DNA from 4 places in the Burkholderia pyrrocinia genome. Region 3 is predicted to be linked to each of the others. Evidence: predicted binding sites of a transcription regulator. Region 3 holds the regulator's gene; each other region holds the start of a gene.
The links. Region 3 encodes HrcA, which represses chaperone genes, less so after heat shock. Its sites were predicted from a motif close to TTAGCACTCNNNNNNNNNGAGTGCTAA; they were not measured.

Region 1: a site for HrcA is predicted at 1,951-1,977, ahead of JYG32_RS25670 (co-chaperone GroES). Genes of this name have one in related genera too.
Region 2: a site for HrcA is predicted at 2,894-2,920, ahead of rpoH (RNA polymerase sigma factor RpoH). Genes of this name have one in related genera too.
Region 4: a site for HrcA is predicted at 2,006-2,032, ahead of JYG32_RS10210 (co-chaperone GroES). Genes of this name have one in related genera too.

Annotation. Positions count from the first base shown of each region.
Region 1 covers NZ_CP070978.1:1,696,562-1,701,432, reverse strand. Annotated here, with positions in the region: gene groL (chaperonin GroEL) at 1-1,615, opposite strand, end outside; gene JYG32_RS25670 (co-chaperone GroES) at 1,628-1,918, opposite strand; gene JYG32_RS25665 (LysR substrate-binding domain-containing protein) at 2,072-3,031, opposite strand; gene JYG32_RS25660 (M20 aminoacylase family protein) at 3,216-4,337, shown strand; gene JYG32_RS25655 (ABC transporter substrate-binding protein) at 4,384-4,871, shown strand, end outside.
Region 2 covers NZ_CP070977.1:3,543,077-3,547,947, reverse strand. Annotated here, with positions in the region: gene leuA (2-isopropylmalate synthase) at 1-1,492, shown strand, start outside; gene JYG32_RS16470 (nuclear transport factor 2 family protein) at 1,624-2,007, opposite strand; gene JYG32_RS16465 (acyloxyacyl hydrolase) at 2,053-2,622, opposite strand; gene rpoH (RNA polymerase sigma factor RpoH) at 2,983-3,918, shown strand; gene cydP (cytochrome oxidase putative small subunit CydP) at 4,292-4,579, shown strand; gene JYG32_RS16450 (cytochrome ubiquinol oxidase subunit I) at 4,569-4,871, shown strand, end outside.
Region 3 covers NZ_CP070977.1:2,330,759-2,335,629, reverse strand. Annotated here, with positions in the region: gene recN (DNA repair protein RecN) at 1-466, opposite strand, end outside; gene JYG32_RS10870 (NAD kinase) at 486-1,388, opposite strand; gene hrcA (heat-inducible transcriptional repressor HrcA) at 1,520-2,542, shown strand; gene hemH (ferrochelatase) at 2,678-3,742, shown strand; gene JYG32_RS10855 (RNA-binding S4 domain-containing protein) at 3,827-4,234, shown strand; gene JYG32_RS10850 (hypothetical protein) at 4,206-4,367, opposite strand; gene grpE (nucleotide exchange factor GrpE) at 4,723-4,871, shown strand, end outside.
Region 4 covers NZ_CP070977.1:2,179,692-2,184,562, forward strand. Annotated here, with positions in the region: gene groL (chaperonin GroEL) at 1-1,592, opposite strand, end outside; gene JYG32_RS10210 (co-chaperone GroES) at 1,639-1,932, opposite strand; gene JYG32_RS10215 (carbohydrate porin) at 2,613-4,079, shown strand; gene JYG32_RS10220 (hypothetical protein) at 4,147-4,871, shown strand, end outside.

The sequences.
Region 1 (4,871 bases), on a different replicon from region 3:
CACCGGGGCCGCCCGGCGTCGCGGCCGGCGCCGCATCCTTCGGCGCTTCGAACACGGTCGCATCGGTCGTCAGCAGCAGTCCGGCGACCGACGCCGCGTTCTGCAGCGCCGTGCGCGTGACCTTGGTCGGATCGAGCACGCCCGATTCGACGAGGTCGCCGTACTCGCCCGTCTGCGCGTTGTACCCGAAGTTGCCCGAACCTTCCGCGACCTTCGCGACGACGACGCTCGCTTCCTCGCCCGCGTTCGCGACAATCTGGCGCAGCGGTTCCTCGAGCGCGCGCAGCACGATCTTGATGCCCGCGTCCTGGTCGGCATTCACGCCCTTCAGCTCGCGGATCGCCTGACGCACGCGAATCAGCGCAACGCCGCCGCCCGGCACGATGCCTTCCTCGACGGCCGCGCGCGTCGCGTGCAGCGCGTCGTCGACGCGATCCTTCTTCTCCTTCACCTCGATCTCGGTTGCACCGCCGACCTTGATCACCGCAACGCCGCCCGCAAGCTTCGCGACGCGTTCCTGCAGCTTTTCGCGGTCGTAGTCCGACGTCGCTTCCTCGATCTGAACGCGGATCTGCTTCACGCGCGCTTCGATGTTCTTCGCATCGCCCGCGCCGTCGATCACGGTCGTGTTTTCCTTGCCGACCTCGATGCGCTTGGCCTGGCCGAGTTCGGCGAGCGTCGCCTTCTCGAGCGTCAGCCCGGTTTCCTCGGCGACGACCTGCCCGCCGGTGAGGATCGCGATGTCCTCGAGCAGCGCCTTGCGGCGGTCGCCGAAACCCGGCGCCTTGACCGCGACCGTCTTCAGGATCCCGCGGATGTTGTTCACGACGAGCGTCGCGAGCGCTTCGCCTTCGACATCTTCCGCGATGATCAGCAGCGGCCGGCCCGACTTCGCGACCTGTTCGAGCACCGGCAGCAGGTCGCGGATGTTCGAGATCTTCTTGTCGTGCAGCAGGATGTACGGGTTCTCGATCTCGGCGATCTGCTTGTCCGGATTGTTGATGAAGTACGGCGACAGGTAGCCGCGATCGAACTGCAGCCCCTCGACGACGTCGAGCTCGTCGGCGAGCGACTTGCCGTCCTCGACGGTGATCACGCCTTCCTTGCCGACGCGGTCGATCGCTTCGGCGATGCGCTGGCCGATCGATTCCTCGCCGTTCGCGGAGATCGTCGCGACCTGCGCGATTTCCTTGCTCGTGGTGGTCGGCCTGCTGATCTTCTTCAGCTCGTCGACGGCCGATGCGACGGCCTTGTCGATGCCGCGCTTCAGGTCGAGCGGGTTGAGCCCGGCCGCGACGTATTTCTGGCCTTCGCGTACGATCGCCTGTGCGAGCACGGTGGCCGTCGTCGTGCCGTCGCCGGCCGCGTCGCTGGTGCGCGACGCGACTTCCTTCACGAGCTGCGCGCCGATGTTCTGCAGCTTGTCCGCGAGTTCGATTTCCTTCGCGACCGACACGCCGTCCTTCGTGACGACGGGCGCGCCGAAGCTGCGTTCGAGCACCACGTTGCGGCCCTTCGGCCCGAGCGTGACCTTCACCGCGTTCGCGAGAATGTTCACGCCTTCGGTCAGCTTCGCCCGTGCGACGTCGCTGAAAATGATTTCCTTCGCTGCCATGATTGCGCTCCGTTATTGATTGACGACCGCGACGATGTCTTCCTCGCGCAGGACGAGGAACTCGGTGCCGTTCACCTTGACGGCCTGGCCCGCGTACTTGCCGAACAGCACGCGCTCGCCGACCTGCAGGTCGGGCACGATGCGTTGGCCGTCCGTGTCCTTGCGGCCGGGGCCGACGGCGATCACTTCGCCCTGGTCGGGCTTTTCGGCGGCGCTGTCGGGGATCACGATGCCCGACGCGGTGGTGGTTTCCTGATCGAGTCGCTTCACGATGACGCGGTCGTGCAAGGGGCGTAGGCTCATCTTTTCGTCCTGTGCTGTTCTGTCGAAATTGGCTGGCACTCTTTGGGAGAGAGTGCTGACGAGTATAAAAACGCTCGACGGCGCGATCCAATAACGGATTCGGAAAAGCATTTGCGCGGATGCGCTATGGACGGGAGACGGGCGGGGCGGAGGTCAGATCAGCAGCGACACAGTCCTGAACAGCGCGAGATCCTCCTTGCGCGCGGATCGCGCATGCTTGCGGATCACCTGCAGCAGGCAGTCGATGAAGCAGCGTGCGGCGTCGCTCAGCGTGCTGCTGCGGCGCGTGACGATCCCGAGGTCGCGCGGCTCGAACGTCTCCTTGAGCTGCAAGGCGCGCATCCGTTCGCCGAACGGCGGCACGGCCGCGAGTATCGTCGGGCACCACGTGCACATGTCGGCCTGCTCGAGCATCGTCTGCAACATCGCGACCGACTGCGCCCGCACGATGCGCCGTTCGTCGATGTGTGCGCCGTGGCGCGTGAACAGGTAATCGACGAGCGCGGCCTGCCCGTCGGCCGCGAAATTCAGCACCCAGTCGTTATCGAGCAGGTCGTGGATCGACCTTACGCGTTCGCGCGGATGGCCGGCGCGCACCATGACCGACGTCTCGTAGCACAGCATCGGCTCGAACGCGAATTCCTGCGTGCCGCCCGGTTGCACGTGCCCGAGCGCGAAGTCCATGCTACCGTCGCGCAGCAGCGGCTGCGCGACGGCCATCAGCGCTTCGTAGAGTTCGAGGCGCACGTCGGGCAGCCGCTCGCGAAAACGCAGCACGGCTTCCGCGAGGAAGGTCACCGTGAGCCACGGCGTGACGCCGATGCTCAGCCGGCCCTCGACGCGGCCGCGCATCCGTTCGAGATCGCTCTGCGCGTGTTCGAGCTGCTTCAGCACGAGCTTCGCGTGCGTGAGCAGCGTTTTTCCGTAGTCGGTGAAGCCGATGCCTTCCGGCGCGCGCACGAGCAGCGGCAGGCGCTCGCTCGCTTCCAGCTCGCGCAGCGCGCGCGTGACGGCCGCCTGCGACAACCCCAGCGTACGCGCCGCGCCGCGGATACTCCCGGCCTCCGCGCTCGCGACGAGCGCCTGCAACTGATGCAGCTTCATCGTGCTCATGGTGCGATACCCGACAACGAAAGGTTGTCATCATAACGAAACCGCGGCTGTTCGAAGGGATTTTCGCTGCATACGATTCGGCCACGATCGGTCATCCGGGCGATCGACAACCGGAACGTGTCAGGGAGAATCGGGGTTGGACCAGAAACATATTCATCCGGAAATGACGGCCATCGAGACGGAGATGATTGCGCTGCGCCACCGGCTGCACGCGCATCCGGAGCTCGGCTTCGAGGAGCACGCGACGAGCGATCTCGTCGCCGATTGCCTGACAACGTGGGGTTATCGGGTGACGCGCGGGCTCGGCGGCACGGGCGTGGTCGGCACGCTGACGCGCGGCGCCGGGAAACGGCTCGGGTTGCGCGCGGACATGGACGCACTGCCGATCCGCGAGACAACCGGGCTGCCGCATGCGAGCCGGCGCGACGGCGTGATGCACGCGTGCGGCCACGACGGCCATACGGCGATGCTGCTCGCGGCGGCCCGCTGCCTGGCCGAACGCGCGCGTTTCGCGGGCACGCTGAACCTGATTTTCCAGCCGGCCGAAGAAGGGCTAGGCGGCGCGAAGCGGATGATCGACGACGGCCTGTTCACGCAGTTTCCGTGCGATGCCGTGTTCGCGATGCATAACGTGCCGGGCCTGCCGGCCGGCGTGCTCGGCTTCTGCGACGGCGCGGCGATGGCGTCGGCCGACGAGGTGCGCGTGCGCGTGATCGGGCGCGGCGGGCATGGCGCCGCGCCGCACACGACGATCGATCCGGTGGTCGTGTGCGCGTCGATCGTGATGGCGTTGCAGACGGTCGTGTCGCGCAACGTGAATCCGCAGGAACTGGCGATCGTCACGGCCGGCTCGATCCATGCGGGCACCGCATCGAACGTGATCCCGCCGCATGCGGAACTCGAGCTCAGCGTGCGTGCACTGTCGCCGGACGTGCGCGTACTGCTGGAACGGCGCATCCGCGAGATCGTGAACGGGCAGGCCGCGAGTTACGGCGCGACGGCCGAGATCGACTATCGATACGGCTATCCGGTGCTCGTCAATCACGCGGCGGAAACGGCATTCGCGCGCGACGTGGCTCGCGAATGGGGCGGCGACGCGGCGCTGATTCCGCATCTGCGGCCGATCGCGGCGAGCGAGGATTTCGCCTTCATGCTCGACGCGTGCGCGGGCAGCTACCTGTCGATCGGCAACGGCGACGGTGCGTCCGGATGCGGGCTGCATCACCCGGGCTACGACTTCAACGATGCTTGCCTCGCGACCGGCGCGAGCTACTGGACCGCGCTCGCGGAGCGATACCTCGCATGATGCGGTTGCACGATTTCGATTCACGATTTACACAAGGAGACGGGCAATGAAACAGTGGATGGCGGCGCTCGCGGTAGCGCTGGCGGCAGGGTCGGTGCATGCGGGCGACTGGACGGGCAAGGAGATTCGCCTCGCGGTCGATCCGACTTACCCGCCGCTCGAATACAAGCTGCCCGACGGCACGCTGACGGGCTTCGGGATCGATATCACGAACGCGTTGTGCGCGGAGCTGCACGCGCGCTGCGTGTGGGTCGAGTCGAGCTTCGACGGGATGATTCCGGGGCTGCTCGCGCGCAAGTTCGACGTGATCGCGTCGTCGATGACGATCACGCCGAAGCGGATGCAGCAGATCGCGTTCACGAACCGCATCTCGAACGCACCCGCCCGGCTGATCGCGCACAAGGGCTCGCCGCTACTGCCGACGGCCGAATCGCTGAAAGGCAAACGCGTCGGCGTCGAGCAGGGTTCCGCGCAGGCCGACTACGCGGTCGCGAACTGGCAGCCGGCCGGCGTGCAGATCGTGTCGTACCAGAA
Region 2 (4,871 bases), 1.2 Mb from region 3:
GCAGAAGCTCGAGTTCTTCGAGATGCTGGTCGCGATCGGTTTCAAGGAGATCGAAGTCGGTTTTCCGTCGGCGTCGCAAACCGACTTCGATTTCGTCCGCAAGCTGATCGACGACCAGCGGATTCCCGACGACGTGACGATCGAGGTGCTCGTGCAGTCGCGCGAGGACCTGATCGCACGCACGTTCGACGCGCTCGACGGCGTGCCGCGCGCGATCGTGCACCTGTACAACGCGGTTTGCCCGTCGTTCCGCCGCATCGTGTTCGGGATGTCGAAGAACGACGTGAAGGCGCTCGCGGTCGACGGCACGCGCATCATCAAGGAGCACGCCGCCGCGCGTCCCGACACGCACTGGACCTTCCAGTACTCGCCGGAAACCTTCAGCATGACCGAGCTGACGTTCGCGCGCGAGATCTGCGACGCGGTCGCGCAAACCTGGCGGCCGACCCGCGACCACAAGATGATCGTCAACCTGCCTGCCACGGTCGAAGCCGCGAGCCCGAACGTGTTCGCCGACCAGATCGAATGGATGGACCGCAACCTCGCGTATCGCGACAGCATCGTGCTGTCCGTGCATCCGCACAACGATCGCGGCACCGCGGTCGCGGCGGCCGAACTCGCGCTGCTCGCGGGCGCCGACCGCATCGAGGGCTGCCTGTTCGGTAATGGCGAGCGCACCGGCAACGTCGATCTCGTCACGCTCGCGCTGAACCTCTACACGCAGGGCATCGATCCGGGCCTCGATTTCTCCGACATCGACGCGGTGCGCCGCGTCGTCGAACGCTGCAACCAGATTCCCGTGCATCCGCGCCATCCGTACGCGGGCGACCTCGTGTTCACCGCGTTCTCGGGCTCGCACCAGGACGCGATCCGCAAGGGCTTCGCGCAGCAGCGCCCCGACGCGGCCTGGGAAGTGCCGTACCTGCCGATCGACCCGGCCGACCTCGGCCGCAGCTACGACGCGGTGATCCGCGTGAACAGCCAGTCCGGCAAGGGCGGCGCGACGTTCCTGCTCGAACGCGGGATGGGCTTCACGCCGACGCGCCGCGTGCAGATCGAATTCAGCCACGCGGTGCAGACGCTCGCCGACACGTCCGGCGAGGAAGTGACGGGCGACGCGATCTGCGCGCTGTTCGCCCGCGAATTCTTCGAGACCGACGGCCCGGCCGCGCGGCATGGCGGCGCTGCGCGCTGGCAGAACCGCGAGATCGCGGCAGCGCCGGCGGCCGACGCGACGCCCGAGGACACCGTGCGACGTTTGGCCACGGCATTCGCGGCGGCCGCGGGCGCCGCGATCGACGTCGCGTCGTGCGAACAGGCGCGCACGACGGACGGCCGGATCGCGGTATCGGTCGGCTGCCGGGTCGGCGATGCGCCGCTGCGGCACGGCGTCGGCCTGCACGCCGATGCGGCGAGCGCCGCGCTCGATGCAATCGTCAGCGCAATCAACCGCGCGGGATGGCATTGCACGGACCGCCGCGCGGCGGCCTGACGCTCAGGGTTCGACAGTCAGCGAGCGGCGCGTGACCGCCCGTGCGCCGCGCGATCCGCGCCGCACGGGCCAGCAAAAAGCGGCCCGGAAGGCCGCTTCGACGGGGACATGAAAAGGAGCTCCACGCGCGCTCATGTCTCGGTCGCGCACCGCGTCGCCTGCCATGCGAGCAGGCACCAGCGGCCCTGCTCCGCGGTGTGGACGGACGTATAGGCGATCGGGAAAACCAGGCCGCCGTTGTTCGTTTCCATCTCGATCAACGCGCGCCCGGTGACGACGCAGGTTTCGCCGCCGACGGGCAGCACGTCCTGCGACTGGATTTCGATCTGACGATAGCGGCGGCGACCGGCGACGATGGCGTCGATGAACTGCTGCTTGGTTTCACGTTTGCCGTTGGTGTGCACGAAGAACACCTTGTCCGACAGCAGCGCGTCGAGCGCCTCGCCGTCCCCGTCCACCATCGCCCGGAACCGATCGCGCTCGAGCGCGCGGATCGCATCGACCACCTTCGCCATCGCCTGACTCCTCGGCAACGCGCACGCCGTGCGCGGGCATGCGGATCAGAAGTTGTACTGCACGTAGAACTGGTGGAAATTTATACCAGGATTCGGCTCTTTGATACCCGCGTTAGACACATGTTGAAAACGGTAACCGACCTGATACTGTTGCCGTTCTCCGAACTGTGCGCCGACGCCGACGACATCCACGAACTGGAACGACGTCCCCAGCGAAAGATTGTGGGAGATCGTCGGGGAAGTCAGGAGCCGGATGCCCGCGCCGGCCTCGACGAACGGGCGCACCTGGCCCGCGCTCTTGATGAAGCGGAACATCGGCGTCGCGCCGAACTCGCCGAGGTTGCCGTGAACATTGCCGCCCGTGTGCCAGTAGCCGACGTGGCCTTCCATCACGAACGCGAAGTGCCAGCCGCCGATTTCCCACCAGTTCCAGCCCGGATTCCACACCACGCCGAGATCGGCCTTGTCGATCCCGTGACGATCCGAAAACCCGCCGCCCGCCTGGATACCCCATCGATCCGCGAACGCCGCACCCGATCCGCCCAGAAGTGACGCTGCCAGCATCGCATGCAGCGCAAGCCGGCTGCGACGCCGGCGATTCTTCTTATTGTTCATCTGACACTCCAACTTTTTGGGTTGAATGGGGCCTGCCGCAACAGCCGGGCCCGAGCGAACTGAATGTTATGGTAAAGGACTTTTCGGATCGGCATCACGAAGCGAAATGGCTTCCTTCCAAAACGACAAAAATCGAAATCGTCTACTGATTCCCCTCAAAAACAACGGTTTACGGAACTCCACGTCGCCACCCCTGTCGCAGATTAGACTATCGACTCGACTAGTTCGATAGAAAATCGGGAACTCCGATGCCCACGCCCGCTCTAAGGAATTAGCACTCAACTTGCGGGAGTGCTAAGATGCCCCACGGAATTTCATTCGATGCCGGGGGTTTGTCCCTGATTCCAAAGGAGTTTTTTAGTGAGCAACGCCCTGACCCTTCCGAACATCCTGAGCCCGACGCCGGCCAAGGCCGAATCGGCAGGCTCGCTGGCGCTCGCAGCTCAATCGATGTTGCCGGGCCAGCTCGGCAACATCGATTCGTATATCCAGGCCGTCAATCGCATTCCGCTGCTGACGGCCGAAGAAGAACGCCAGTACGCAACCGAATTCCGCGAAGACAACAACCTCGATTCGGCGCGCCGCCTCGTGCTGTCGCACCTGCGTCTCGTCGTGTCGATCGCGCGCAACTATCTCGGCTACGGCCTGCCGCACGGCGATCTGATCCAGGAAGGCAACATCGGCCTGATGAAGGCCGTGAAGCGCTTCGACCCGGCCCAGAACGTGCGTCTCGTGTCGTACGCGATCCACTGGATCAAGGCCGAGATCCACGAGTACATCCTGCGCAACTGGCGCATGGTGAAGGTCGCGACGACGAAGGCGCAGCGCAAGCTGTTCTTCAACCTGCGCAGCCACAAGAAGAGCATGCAGGCGATGACGCCCGAGGAAATCGACGGCCTCGCGCAGGAACTCAACGTCAAGCGCGAAGACGTGTCCGAGATGGAAACGCGCCTGTCGGGCGGCGACATCGCGCTCGAAGGGCAGGTGGAAGACGGCGAGGAGTCGTACGCGCCGATCGCCTATCTGGCCGACTCGCATAACGAGCCGACCGCCGTGCTCGCCGCGCGTCAGCGCGACATGCTGCAGACGGACGGCATCGCGCAGGCGCTCGACGCGCTCGACGCGCGCAGCCGCCGCATCATCGAGGCGCGCTGGCTGCACGTCGACGACGACGGCTCGGGCGGCTCGACGCTGCACGATCTCGCCGCCGAGTTCGGCGTGTCCGCGGAACGCATCCGCCAGATCGAGGCGAGCGCAATGAAAAAGATGCGCACTGCCCTCGCCGAATACGCATAAATCCCGGCGATTTAGAGCGCTTCATCGAAAACCGCTGCCCGACCGGCAGCGGTTTTTTTTCGTCCGATTTTTCGCCCGCTTTTCACCCGCTTCTCCGCTCGATTCTTCGCCCGTTTCTCCGTCCGTTTCTTCGCCGATTAATTGACCTGATTCATCAGGTAATAGGCGGTTTGCGGGCCCCTTCCGCATAACCTTGATCTGCCTCAAGTTTTGACCCGCGGTTCGCGACGGTCTGCCGCAGCGCAGCACTCGGCATCGGAAAGCCGTCCTTTTAAAATTGGCATGTCAGGTGCAAAAGGATTAAAACAGCTTCACGGCCGTCATATATCCGACGTAAAGTCGCCCCAAATCCGACCTAAATCGATTCAGGATAATCGCCTTGATCTCGATCAATAAAGAGCCTGCGCCGCCACCTCCCCCGCGGCCGGCCGGTACGATCGGCTGGCGCGCGCGCATCGCCGCATGGGCTCGCGGCCCCACCCTCGCCCGCGACATCACCCTGGTGCTGATCGTCAAGCTGATCCTCCTGATGTCGCTCAAATACGCATTCTTCAATCATCCGCAGGCCGAGCACATGTCGCTTCCGCCTGCCGCCGTCGCCGAGAAGCTGCTCTCGGTACCGGCGCCTGCACCTACCGAGGGAGACCACCATGATAAGTAGTGAAGTCGTCGATCTGTCACGTCTGCAGTTCGGCATCACGGCGCTCTACCACTTCCTGTTCGTGCCGCTGACGCTCGGCCTGTCCTGGCTGCTCGTCATCATGGAAGCCGTCTACGTGATGACCGGCAAACAGGTCTACAAGGACATGACCCAGTTCTGGGGCAAGCTGTTCGGGATCAACTTCGCGATGGGCGTGACGACCGGCATCACGCTCGAATTCCAGTTCGGCACGAACTGGTCGTACTACTCGCACTATGTCGGCGACATCTTCGGCGTGCCGCTCGCGGTCGAA
Region 3 (4,871 bases):
TCGCGGCATCGGCGACGAGCCCCGCGTGCGTATCGAACAGCTCGCGCTGCGCATCGGGGCGCATCAGCAACTGGTGCGCGTGCTGGCCGTGGATGTCGACGAGCATCTCGCCGAGTTCGCGCAGTTGCGCGAGCGTTGCGCTGGTGCCGTTGATGAACGCGCGCGAACGGCCGTTCGCGTCGATCACGCGGCGCAGCATCACGGTGTCCTCGGCGTCGAACGCATGTTCGTCGAGCCAGCGCGCGACGCGGTCGTGCGGCGTGAATTCGGCCGTGATGTCGGCGCGGCCGCAGCCGGTGCGCACGACGCTCGCGTCGGCACGTTCGCCGAGCGCGAGGGCGAGGGCGTCGATCAGGATCGATTTCCCGGCGCCGGTTTCGCCGGAGAAGACGGAAAAGCCGCTGTCGAATTCGAGATCGAGCGCGGCCACGATGACGAAGTCGCGGATCGAGAGGTGGCGGAGCATGGTGTCGGGCGGGTGGGCGTCAGGACGCCTTGTCGTCTTCGTTCGATGCGTGTTCGTTCCAGTGCAGCTTCTTGCGCAGCGTCGCGTAGTAGCTGTAGCCGACCGGGTGCAGGAACGGCACCGTGTGCTTCGAGCGGCGCACCTCGATCGTGTCGTTCAGTTCGAGCGCGGTGAACGACTGCATGTCGAAGTTCACGTTGACGTCGCGCCCGCCGACGATCTGGATCGCGATCTTCGAATCGTCGGGCAGCACGATCGGCCGGTTCGACAGCGCGTGCGGCGCGATCGGCACGAGCACGATGCCCTGAAGCTGCGGATGGAGGATCGGGCCGGCCGACGACAGCGCGTACGCGGTCGAGCCCGTCGGTGTGGCGACGATCAGGCCGTCCGAACGCTGGTTGTACATGTACCGGCCGTCGACCGACGCGCGCAGCTCGACCATCCCGGAGATGCCGCTGCGGTTCACGACGACGTCGTTGAACGCGAGCGCGTGGTAGATCGGTTCGCCGTCGCGCACGATCCGGGCCTCGAGCAGCGAGCGCTCCTCGCGCTCGAACTTGCCTGCCAGCATCACGGGGACGAGCGCGTGCATGTCGGCCGCCGCGATGTCCGTGATGAAGCCGAGCCGCCCGTGGTTGATCCCGATCAGCGGCGTCCGGTACGGCGCAAGCTGGCGGCCGATGCCGAGCATCGTGCCGTCGCCGCCCAGCACGACCGCCACGTCCGCACGCGCCCCGATTTCGGCCGGGGTGAGCGCCGGATAGCCGGCGATGCCGATCTCGCGCGCGGTATCGCCTTCGAAGACGACCTCGAAGCCCCGCTTGGCGATGCTGGCTGCCAGAGTAGCGAGCGGCTCGGCGATGCCGGGCGTGTTGCTCCGGCCGACGAGCGCGACGGTGTTGAACTGATTACCGGTTTTCATGCCGGCATTACACCATAGCTCGTTGACGAAAAGAACCGGCTGTGCGCCGACGGGGCCGGATCGGGCCGGCCTGCGCAACGGCGGCCGACGCCACTCGCCGCGGTCGCGCGGTTGCGCTAAAATTTTCCACCATGCTAGATCCTCGCGCACGAACCCTCCTGAAAACCCTGATCGAACGGTATATCGTCGACGGTCAGCCAGTCGGATCGCGCACGTTGTCCCGTTACTCCGGGCTCGAGCTGAGCCCGGCGACGATCCGCAACGTGATGTCCGACCTGGAGGAGCTCGGCCTCGTGTCGAGCCCGCACACGTCGGCCGGCCGCGTGCCGACGCCGCGCGGCTACCGGCTGTTCGTCGACACGATGCTGACGGTCGAGACGCCGATCGACGCCGAGGCCGTCGCGCGGCAGGTGCAGAACACGCTGCAGGCCGGCGAACCGCAGCAACGGGTGGTCGCGGCCGCCGCGAGCGTGCTGTCGAACCTGTCGCAGTTCGCGGGCGTCGTGCTGACGCCGCGCCGCAGCCACGTGTTCAAGCAGATCGAGTTCATGCGCCTGTCGGACAAGCGCATCCTGCTGATCATCGTCACGCCCGAGGGCGACGTGCAGAACCGGATGCTCGCGACGCCGCGCGACTACTCGCCGTCGCAGCTGACCGAGGCGTCCAACTACATCAACGCGCATTTCGCCGGCCTGTCGTTCGACGAGGTGCGCCGCCGCCTGCGCGACGAGATCGACCAGTTGCGCGGCGACATGACCGCGCTGATGCATCTGGCGGTGACGGCCAGCACCGAAGTGCCCGACACCGAGGACTCCGTGCTGATTTCCGGCGAGCGCAACCTGCTCGAAGTGGCGGACCTTTCGTCCGACATGGCCCGGCTGCGCAAGCTGTTCGACGTGTTCGACCAAAAGACGGGCCTCCTGCAACTGCTCGACGTGTCGAGCCACGCCCAGGGCGTGCAGATCTTCATCGGCGGCGAATCGACGCTCGTGCCGATCGAGGAAATGAGCGTCGTCACCGCGCCTTACGAGGTGAACGGGCAGATCGTCGGCACGCTCGGCGTGATCGGCCCGACCCGCATGGCGTACAACCGCGTGATACCGATCGTCGACATCACCGCGCGCCTGCTGTCGCTCACGCTGAGCCAGCAATAGCCTGCGATCGCCGGCCCGATCCCGCCCCGTCATCGTGCCGCGGCGCCGCCTGCGCCGACAGTCGGCCGAACGGCACGGGGCGGCCCGCTATAATTGAGAGCCGTCCGGTCCCGTGCCCCGAGCACGTACTTGCCCATGCGTTTCGATCTTGAGCCGCCTTCGAGCACCGCGGCTGCCCATCGCATCGGCGTGCTGCTGATCAATCTCGGCACGCCCGACGCCCCCACGCCGCGTGCGGTGCGGCGCTATCTGGCCGAATTCCTGTCGGATCCGCGGGTCGTCGAAATCCCGCAGGCCGTCTGGCAGGTGCTGCTGCGCACGCTGATCCTGCCGTTGCGCGGCCGCGCGTCCGCGAAGAAATACGCGGCCGTCTGGATGCCCGAGGGCTCGCCGCTGCGCGTGCACACCGAGCGCCAGACCGACGGCGTGCGGCACCTGCTCGTGTCGAACGGCTATCATGTGCTCGTCGACCATGCGATGCGCTACGGCAGCCCGAACATTGCGCAGGCGCTCGGGCAGTTCAAGCGCTCGGGCGTCGAGCGCGTGCTGCTGATGCCGATGTATCCGCAATACTCGGCGTCGACCACGGCCACCGCATTCGATGCCGCATTCGGCGCGCTCGCGCGCATGCGCAACCAGCCGGAGGTGCGCACGGTGCGGCACTACGCCGACCATCCGGCCTATATCCACGCGCTTGCCGAGCAGGTGCGCCAGTACTGGGCGCAGCACGGCCGGCCCGACTTCGCGGCCGGCGACAAGCTCGTGCTGAGTTTTCATGGCGTGCCGAAGCGCACGCTCGACCTCGGCGACCCCTATCACGACCAGTGCCAGCAAACCGGCGCGCTGCTGATGGCTGCGCTCGGGCTGTCGACGGTCGAATGCCGGATCACGTTCCAGTCGCGCTTCGGCAAGGCCGAATGGCTGCAGCCGTACACCGCGCCGACGCTGCGCGGGTTCGGCGAGGCCGGCGTGCGGCGGGCCGACGTGTTCTGTCCCGGTTTCACGGCCGATTGCCTGGAGACGATCGAGGAGATCGGCATGGAAGTGCGAGACGAATTCCTCGCCGGCGGCGGCAAGGCGTTCCACCGCATTCCTTGCCTGAACGGCGCGCCCGCGTGGCTCGGCGCGATCGGCGAGATCGTCGCCGAGAACCTGCAGGGCTGGCCCGTCAGGGCCGCCCAGCCCGAAACGGTGAGCTGACATGGAACGACCCCCGCACTCACTTCGTTCGCTGCTCCCCGAGGAGGCGGTCGGCCTCCTTGTGGCGGCCCGGCGGAGGCTGACATGAACTACAAGATTTCCACGGAACCGGGCGCGAAGCTGCGCATCGACAAATGGCTGTGGGCGGCCCGGTTCTTCAAGACGCGTTCGCTCGCGACCGATGCGGTCGACAAGGGGCACGTGAAGATCGGCGGCGCGGCGGTCAAGCCGGCGAAGGAGGTGCGCGTCGGCGACGAGGTCGAGATTGCGATCGACGGCATCGTCTGGCACATTGCCGTGCTGGGCGTGTGCGACGTGCGCGGACCGGCGAGCGTCGCGCAGACGCTTTACGCGGAAACGGAAGCGGGGCGGGCCGCGCGGCTTGCCGAACTGGAGCGGCGCCGCACGTATCGCGAGCCGGCGGCCGAACTGCACGGTCGGCCGACGAAGCGCGACAGGCGCATCATCGACAGATTTTCTGGTGGGAGCTGAACATCTGGTCGAAGGTCGCCCGCGCGCTTCCGTATTCGGTCGTGCGGTCGGTAACGGCTCCCGACAGGCAGATGGTGGTGGTGCCGGCAATGAGTACCAGCGCGACCACCGATATCGCAAAGGTCAGTTTCACGGTACTCCCCCTCGAAAAGAAGGGTGAAAACGGCGCCAGGTGGATGTAAGGCGACGGTCAGCTAGGGTAAACACGCTTTTCCGACGCTTGAGTGGAGTGTAGTGCAGCGGGCCTGTGCCAAGCTAGTACTTGCCAGGTAAGCGTTGTTACAGGCCGTTTCGCCCGATCTGGCGGACTATGCGAGGCCTGCACCGACGAAGCGAGCGGTTGTTTCGCGGCATTGGAGAATGCCGGCGAATAACCGTCTTGAAATCGTAGTTTTCGTCCTTATTTGCACCAATGATGTGCGGTGCCGCCGGGTATACGGTCCGGCGGTTGCCGATTTGGCTTCAACCTCTAATCGACTTTCAGCGACATGGAAAATACGCAAGAGAACCCGGCTACCCAATCGGCCGAAGACATCGGCAGCGAGAAGCAGGCGGCGCAAGGCGCTGCTCCCGCCGCCGAAGCAGCCGACGCGGCGCTCGCGGAGGCTCAAGCCAAGGTCGCCGAGCTGCAGGAGAG
Region 4 (4,871 bases), 150 kb from region 3:
ATCGGTGCGTCTTCCTTCGGCAGTTCTGCAACGGCTGCGTCCGTCGTCAGCAGCAGGCCTGCAACCGAAGCTGCGTTCTGCAGTGCGGTACGCGTGACCTTGGTCGGGTCGACGACGCCGGCTTCGACCATGTCGACGTACTCGCCCGTCGCTGCGTTGTAGCCGTAGTTGCCCTTGCCTGCAGCAACTGCCGCCACCACGACGCTGGCTTCTTCGCCGCCGTTCGTGACGATCTGGCGCAGCGGCTCTTCCATTGCGCGCAGCACGATCTTGATGCCGGCATTCTGGTCGGCGTTCAGGCCGGTCAGGCCTGCGATCGCGGTGCGAGCGCGGATCAGCGCAACGCCGCCGCCTGCCACGATGCCTTCTTCCACAGCTGCGCGCGTTGCGTGCAGTGCGTCTTCGACACGTGCCTTCTTTTCCTTCATTTCGACTTCGGTCGCAGCACCGACCTTGATCACTGCCACGCCGCCGGCCAGCTTGGCCACGCGCTCTTGCAGCTTTTCACGGTCGTAGTCCGACGTCGCTTCCTCGATTTGCGCGCGCACTTGCTTCACGCGTGCTTCGATGTTCACGGCTTCGCCTGCGCCATCGATGATCGTCGTGTTTTCCTTGCCCACTTCGATGCGCTTCGCCTGGCCCAGTTCTGCCAGCGTTGCCTTCTCGAGCGTCAGGCCGGTTTCTTCCGCGACGACTTGACCGCCGGTCAGGATCGCGATGTCTTCCAGCATCGCCTTGCGACGATCGCCGAAGCCCGGTGCCTTGACCGCAACGGTCTTCAGGATGCCGCGGATGTTGTTGACGACCAGCGTTGCGAGCGCTTCGCCTTCGACGTCTTCGGCGATGATCAGCAGCGGACGGCCAGCCTTCGCGACTTGCTCGAGCACCGGCAGCAGATCACGGATGTTCGACACCTTCTTGTCGTGCAGCAGCACGAACGGGTTGTCGAGGACGGCGACTTGCTTGTCCGGGTTGTTGATGAAGTACGGCGACAGGTAGCCGCGGTCGAATTGCATGCCTTCGACGACGTCGAGTTCGTCGGCCAGCGACTTGCCGTCTTCGACGGTGATCACGCCTTCCTTGCCGACCTTGTCCATCGCTTCAGCGATGCGATCGCCGATCGACGAATCGCTGTTCGCCGAGATCGAGCCGACCTGTGCGATTTCCTTGTTCGTCGTGCACGGCTTGCTGATCTTCTTCAGCTCTTCGACAGCCGCTGCGACTGCCTTGTCGATGCCGCGCTTCAGGTCCATCGGGTTCATGCCCGATGCGACGTACTTCATGCCTTCGCGAACGATCGATTGCGCGAGGACGGTTGCCGTCGTCGTGCCGTCGCCTGCGTTGTCGCTGGTCTTGGAAGCGACTTCCTTGACCATTTGCGCGCCCATGTTCTGGAGCTTGTCCTTCAGCTCGATTTCCTTCGCGACCGACACACCGTCCTTGGTGACCGTCGGGCCGCCGAAGCTGCGCTCGAGCACGACGTTGCGGCCCTTCGGACCCAGCGTGACCTTGACTGCGTTGGCGAGAATGTTCACGCCTTCGACCATCTTCGAACGGGCGGAATCGCCGAATACGACGTCTTTAGCTGCCATCTTCTAACTCCTTGAATTCTTGGGAATATGTACCGTCGGAGGACGCTTAGTTAGCGTTGACCACGGCCATGATGTCTTCTTCGCGCATGACCAGCAGTTCCTGGCCGTCGACCTTCACGGTCTGGCCTGCGTACTTGCCGAACAGGACGCGATCGCCGACCTTCACGTCGAGCGCGATCGGGGCGCCCTTGTCGTCACGCTTGCCCGGGCCGACCGCAAGGATCTCGCCTTGATCCGGCTTTTCAGCAGCGGCTTCGGGGATCACGATGCCCGAGGCGGTCTTGGTTTCCTGATCCAGGCGCTTGACGATCACGCGATCGTGCAAAGGACGAAGGTTCATATTCACTCCTCTCTTGACTGAGATTGAAGAACGCTTAGGGAATCTGCCCGGCGGATCGCCCGGCAGAGAATTGTTAGCACTCTCGTGCAGCGAGTGCTAATTATATGGACGGGTTTTGACAAATTCAAGAAGGGAAACCGGACGAATTTTCGGGGCCGCCAGGCAGCGGGAAAAGCGCATCAAAACAAGCAAAACCCCTTTCAAAACAAAACCCTGACAAACACTGCCCGGCCCGACCGGCGGGCCCGTGCGGCCCGCGAATCTCATCCAGCCCCGTTTGGACACCGGGTAAGCACGGAGTTCCTGCGTCCGGCGACATCGCATCAAAAAACCTGCGCCGGCGCCGATCCGGCATGCCGCAACGCCGCCTTCGCGCGCGCCGGACGCCCATTGCGCGCCCTTCCCGCGGATGCATCGATCCGCATCGAAGCATTCATTTTCATTACGCCGATATTTACGGTTTTGAAAGGTATCCGGCCGTCGCGGGCCTTGTCCGTAAGCCACTTCATTACATTTAGTAATCTAGATGCGAATCATTCTCGTTTACATTGACTTTCCCATTTGACACTTCTACGATGCGCCGCGTTGCGTTCATCTTCGTGCCCTGGCCAATCGGCGCCGAGCGTTCGGATAGCGCCTTAAAAGCAGGACTCCAGATTAAAGAAAACCAGGGGTTTGATATGAAGTTGGTGTCGTTCCACGGAGACCGTATCCGCGCCCGGATGCGCCCCGCCGCCTTTGCGGCCATCCTCGCTTGCGCATCGTTCGCGAGCGGCGCCGCGTTCGCCGCCACGCCGGTCGACGCACAGCCCGAAGCGCCCGAGGCCGACCTCGCGATCCAGGCCAGGCCGACCGACATGTGGACCGGCATCTGGACGCGCCAGAGCCTGCTCGGCGACATGGGCGGCATCCGCCCGTGGCTCGGCAAGTACGGCGCGACGCTGCAGATCACCGAAACCAGCGAATACCTCGCGAACCTGCGCGGCGGCCTGAACCGCGGCGGCACGTACGACGGGCTGACGACGGCGACGCTGACGGTCGATACGCAAAAGGCGATCGGCCTGCCCGGCGGCACGTTCAACGTCAGCGCGCTGCAGATCCACGGCCGCAACCTGAGCGCGGCGAACCTCGGCACGCTCAACACCGCGAGCGGCATCGAGGCGCAGGACACGACGCGCCTGTGGGAGCTGTGGTACCAGCAGTCGTTCCTCGACAAGCGCGTCGACGTGAAGATCGGCCAGCAGAGCCTGGACCAGGAATTCATGGTCAGCACGTATGCGAACTCGTTCGTCAACACGATGTTCGGCTGGCCCGCGCTGCCGTCGTACGACCTGCCCAATGGCGGCCCCGCCTATCCGCTCGCGGGCCTCGGCGTGCGCGTGCGCGCGCAGATCACGCCGAAGCTCACCGCGCTCGCGGGCGTGTTCGACGGCGATCCGCTCGGCAACAACCCGAACAACCTGAGCGGCACGAACTTCAACCTGCACAACGGCACGCTCTATATCGGCGAGCTGCAGTACGCGCTGAACCAGCCGTCCGACGGCGAAATGGACACCGGCCGCTCGAACGGGCTGCCGGGCACCTACAAGATCGGCGTCTGGTATCACAACGGCCGCTTCGCGGACCAGAACGTCGGCACCGACGGGCTGTCGCTCGCGGATCCCGCATCGAACGGCAGCGCGCAGCAGCGCCACGGCGACTACAGCTTCTATGCGGTGGCCGACCAGATGATCTGGCGCCCCGACCCGACCGGCCCGCAGAGCCTCGGCGTGTTCGCACGCGTGATGGGCGCGCCGGGCGACCGCAACCTGGTGAGCTTCGCGGCGAACGCGGGGGTCGTGCTGAAGGCGCCGTTCGCGGGCCGCGACAACGACAGCGTCGGCCTCGCCGTCACGTACATCCAGGTCGGCAGCCACGTGACCGACCTCGACCGGGCCGCGCGGTCGTTCGCGACCGGCCCGTACGGCGTGCGCACCCGCGAGACGACGCTCGAGGCGACCTACCAGTACCAGGTCAACCCGTGGTGGGTGATCGCGGCCGATGCGCAGTACACGTTCAATGCCGGCGCGGGCCAGAACCCGAGCGACGCGACCCAGCCGCTGCGCAACACGTTCGTGGTCGGTGCGCGCACGACGATCACGTTCTGAGCACCGCGCCCACGCTACCCGTTTTTCGCGCGCCGCTGCGGCGGCGCGTCCCCCAGGAGAGACCCAGATGATTCAATCCGCCCCGCTTCGCCGCCTCGCGACGGGCGCACTGGCCGCCGCCGCGCTGACGGCCGCCGCCGGCGCGTTCGCCGAGCCGCAAGGCTTCCTCGAGACGCTGCATCGCCATACGCTGCTCGTCAACACGGTGCCCGACAACGGCGACCAGAACCCGTACGCGATCGCGGTCGCGCCGGTGTCGGCCGGCACGATCCAGGCCGGCGACGTGCTCGTCGACAACTTCAACAACGCGGCGAACCTGCAGGGCACCGGCAGCACGATCGTCGACTACCGGCCGTCGACGAAGCAGATGAGCCTGTTCGCGACGATCCCGCGCGACCTGAAGGCATGCCCCGGCGGCGTCGGCCTGTCGACCGCGATGACGATGCTGAAGTCGGGCTGGGTGATCGTCGGCAGCACGCCGAGCAACGACGGCACGACGTCGACGAAGGGCGCCGGCTGCCTGATCGTGCTCGATCCGCAAGGCAAGATTGCATCGACCTGGTCGAGCCCGAACATCAACGACCCGTGGGGCAACATGGCCGTGGTCGACCGCGGCGACAGCGCGACGCTGTTCGTCAGCATGGCCGGCTTCGGCGTCGGCGGCGCGGACGGCAACCCGCCCGTCTACAAGCAGGCGACCGTGCTGCGCATCGACGTCGATGTGCCGGCCGGCAAGCCGCCCGTGATCAAGCAGGAAACGATTATCGCAAGCGGCCTCGGCGCGCAGGCCGA